DNA from 2 places in the Trichococcus sp. genome. Region 2 is predicted to be linked to the other one. Evidence: predicted binding sites of a transcription regulator. Region 2 holds the regulator's gene; the other holds the start of a gene.
What was found. The regulator Rex, encoded in region 2, represses fermentation and respiration genes when NADH is low (regulators of the CRP and FNR family bind a similar motif). The targets are predictions, from matches to a motif close to TTGTGAANTANTTCACAA.
Positions count from the first base shown of each region.

Region 1 (2,208 bases), on a different contig from region 2:
TTTCTCATCGTAACCACCTGTAACGGCATAAGTCAGGATTTTAGGAAGGGATGCTCTGGCACCGAAGAATTGGATAGAACTACCTGTATCTCCTGCTGTCGGACTTACGCAGCAAGCGATTGAAACGTCATTGCTTCCATAATAGTGACGCATAACATCGTCATTTTCATATTGGATAGCACTTGTATCAATACTTACTTTTGCACAGAAATCCTTGAATCCTTTAGGAAGTTTTTCATTCCACATCAAAGTCATGTTAGGTTCTGGTGCGTTACCCATATTATAGAGTGTTTGCAAGAATCTGAATGTATTTTTTGTCACTAATGAATTGTTGTCATCAAGCATACCTGCAAATGTCAATGTTGCCCATGTTGGATCTCCTGCAAATAAAGCTTCGTATTCCGGTGTTCTTAGTTGACGAACGATACGCACTTTCATTACCAAGTGGTCAATCAATTCTTGCGCTTCTTTTTCAGTCAAAGTACCTTCTTGGAGATCACGCTCGATATAGATATCCAGGAATTCTGCAATACGTCCTAAACCTTGTGCAGCACCATTGTCTTCTTTAACCATAGCCAAGAATCCCAGGTAAACCCATTGCACTGCTTCTTGTGCAGTTTCTGCCGGTCTGCTGATATCGAAGCCATAAATTTTGCCTAATTCAATCAGTTTGCCTAATGCACGATATTGCGTTGAAACTTCTTCACGCAAACGAATGTCTTCTTCAGTATACGTTTTTGCTTGCAATGCGTTCCAGTCGTTCAGTTTCTGTTTCTTCAAGTAATCAACACCGTACAATGCGATACGTCTGAAGTCTGGAATGATACGGCCGCGACCGTAAGCATCAGGCAATCCTGTAACGATCTTGTTGCGTCTGGCCATACGAATGTCGTCATCGTAAGCATCAAAAACGCCTTGGTTATGTGTTTTACGGTGTTCTGTATAAAACTCATCCAATTCTGGATCAAGCTCGTAACCGTAAGATTTTAATGCTGTTTCTGCCATACGGATACCACCGTAAACGTTCAAGCCGCGTTTCAATGGTTTTTCTGTTTGCAAACCAACGATTTTTTCCAGATCTTTGTTGATATATCCAGCCGGATGAGAAGTTATTGTACTGACAACAGAAGTGTCTGCATCCAAAACCCCGCCATTAGCGATTTCTTGTTTTTTAAGTTCTATGATCTCTTGCCATAACTCATTTGTCGCTTCTGTAGGTCCTTCCAGGAAACTGTCATCGCCAACATATTCTGTGTAGTTATCTTTGATGAATTCTTGAACATCAATACCTTCTTGCCATTTAGAACCTTTAAAGCCACGCCATGCATTACTCATAAGTTAATTCCTCCAATATAGAAGTTTGTTTTTATATTCACATTATACACTATCACGAATGCATTTGTAACAGTTATACTAATTTTTTCGAAAAAAAGATGCAAAAGCCGTCATAACAGGTTTTATCTGTTTCAGTTACACCCCCATTCTGTATCACTTGTTATATAACTGGCGGCGTTTTCACCTGACACCTATTTATTTTGTCAGGATTTCCCTGATGCAAACGAGAACAAATGCACATTTCCGTCTTTTCCATCGAGTGCCTACCAAACGTTTCTTCCGGACTTGCATCCAGCTTATTGATTCCCTTACTTTTGCGAATTATTCTGAATACCTAAAAACTCCTCGAACTAAACTGTTCAAGGAGTTTTTTCTCGAATAATCTCTGTAAAAGTGCTTTCATCCATCAGTCACGTTTCTCATAAGCAAGAGTGCTCTTTTCGGTTGCAGTCGCTAAATAGAGTGCAAATCCGGCGACAATCAGCTCGGAAAGCACAAACGCCGACCAGATGCCGGTCATCTGCCAGAGCTTGCTGAACAAGATTGCAAGCGGAACGATGACAGCCAGCCCCCTCAAGATCGAGATAACGAAGGCAGCGCGTGCCTTTTCGGTAGCGCTCAGGAACATTGCCGTCACGATGTTTATGCCGACAAAGAAAAAGCCCAGGAAATAGATTTTCATGCCTTCACCCGCCAATTGCGCGATTGCAGGATCATTCTCATTGTTGAAGAGGCTGATCAGTATGTCCGAATACGCAAAGGTGCCCACATAAATCAGTGCGGCTATCAGGACAGCCGTCATCAAAGCATAGCTTTTCACTTTTTTTACCAATTTCCACTTCTTCATCCCGTAGTATTTGCTGATGAGCGGTT
Region 1 is NZ_JBSQPW010000007.1:2,575-4,782, reverse strand. It holds gene pflB (formate C-acetyltransferase) at 1-1,335, opposite strand, end outside; gene ACTCCX_RS02910 (MATE family efflux transporter) at 1,742-2,208, opposite strand, start outside.
Region 1: the regulator Rex is predicted to act here: its motif matches at 1,361-1,378, upstream of pflB (formate C-acetyltransferase).

Region 2 (2,208 bases):
TCTTGGAAACAGAGCCTGCATCCGTCGCTTCGATACCTGCCAAAATCTTCAACAGGGTTGATTTTCCTGCTCCGTTTCGGCCGACGAGCGCAATGCGCGAATGGTCCTGAACTGTAATTTGAATATTGTCGAATAAGACGCTTGCCCCAAACAGGCGCGCCAAATTTTGTCCTTGCAGTAAAATCATATGTAGTGTCCTCTTTCTGAATGAATACTCGCAGTTATCCTTTCCATTTTATCACAGCAACCACTGATTCGATAGGGACAAGCAAAGTTATTGCTATATTCACGTAATTGTGCATGTGAAAAACATCTGTGGCTGCGCTTACGATTAGTAGTGTATTTCACATGTTGTTCAAATAAGGCTTCACAATCAAGTCCGGTTTCGAACAAATTAGTAGATTTTTCACAATCAGATGATATAATAGCTAATATAATATGAAAGTTTAAGTATGTGAACATACTTTTTAAAGTTTGTGCCAACTGGGCAAACAATATGAGGTACGAAATGAAGAGGAAAGAAGTGGAGAAAATAATGTCGACGAATGATATTCCAAAAGCTACGGCAAGGAGGTTGCCGATTTACCACCGCTATTTGCGTTTTTTGCATAACGCTGGTAAAAAACGTGTTTCATCCACTGAATTGAGCGAAGCAGTAAAAGTGGACAGCGCTACTATCCGCAGGGACTTTTCATATTTTGGTGCACTGGGCAAAAGGGGATACGGCTATGATGTCGAGTATTTGCTGGATTTCTTCAGTAAAACCTTGAACCAAGACCGTCTGACGAACGTGGCTTTGATTGGTGTAGGTAATTTGGGGCATGCCCTGTTGAACTACAACTTTCATGTCAGCAATAATGTGCGCATCAGTGCCGCATTTGACGTCAATGAAGGCATCGTCGGCAAAATCCTCAGCGGTGTACCTGTGTACCCGATGACGGATATGGTGGAGCAATTGCGCATCCAGCAGATTGATGTGGCCATTTTGACCGTTCCCCAAGAAGTGGCGCAGGATGCCACCAACCGACTGACCGAAGCGGGTGTTCGCGGCATCATGAACTTTACCCCGATCCGTCTTTCCGTTCCGGAAAATGTCCGCGTTCAGAATGTGGATTTGACGAATGAATTGCAGACGTTGATCTATTTCTTGGACAATGATATCGGCTGAGCAAAGTCGGCAGCCGAGTGGAAGAAAACGTAAAAAAGAAGGATGAGGGGACCTCAATCCTTCTTTTTTTTCAGGGCTGAACGAACCCGTTCAGCTTTTCTTAGTTTTTGTCGATGCTGTCCTTGATCTTCAGGTAGGCATTGAACATGCGCACGCCTTTCACGATATCACTTGTTGCGAACAGCACACTGATGATCGCCATGAATCCCCAGCCTGCAGTATTCACGGCATCGACTGCCAACGAGATGAAGAGGATTGCGAAAACGAATCGGATGATTACTTGAACTAATAGATTTTTTAAAGTCATGATATTCCTTTCTTTTTCCTAAATAGCGGGCAACGCGTGTCTTACGAAATGAGTTGGGACAGAATCGGCAAAGCGGATACGGCATTCATCAACGCATGCGCAATCATCGGAGCCGCTATGTTTCTTGTCCTGTAATAAAGGTAAGAGAACCATAGCCCCAGAGAGCCGTAAACCAAATAGTGCCCATCATTATGCGCAATCGCAAAAATCAAAGCGCTGATGGTGGCTGCGCCGACCATCCCGATTGCGTCAACCAGATGCGTGACAATCGCTTTTCGGAATACAAATTCCTCCATCACAGGTGCAAAGATGATAATGTTAAAAATAAAGAACGGGTAGCGGTTTGTCAAGTCCAGCAATACTTCGGTATTTTCGGAAACGACTGGCATTTTGAACAAAAGATACTCCACATTCATTGCAACGATCTGGATCAGGACTGCTCCCACGAAACCGAAGACTCCGGTCGTGAGCGTTCTTCCGATTGAGGCAGTCGGTTGATTCGTAAGACTATTTTGTGGGGTCCATTTTTTTCTGCTATTCCATGCTACCATAAGCACCGTTCCCAGGAAAGCGAAGAATAACGAGAGATTCATGGCAGCTGTGATACGATCTGGCTCCGGAATGAAAAAAAGCATGAAGACCGGCAGCAGTTGGGAAGCGAGATAGATGAGGATGATCTGTATGGCTAACGTTAACCTGGAACGAATTTTTTTATTCATATAGTAATAGTACC
Region 2 is NZ_JBSQPW010000029.1:19,417-21,624, reverse strand. It holds gene ACTCCX_RS09155 (ABC-F family ATP-binding cassette domain-containing protein) at 1-187, opposite strand, end outside; gene ACTCCX_RS09150 (redox-sensing transcriptional repressor Rex) at 536-1,168, shown strand; gene ACTCCX_RS09145 (DUF4305 domain-containing protein) at 1,269-1,475, opposite strand; gene ACTCCX_RS09140 (lysostaphin resistance A-like protein) at 1,517-2,194, opposite strand.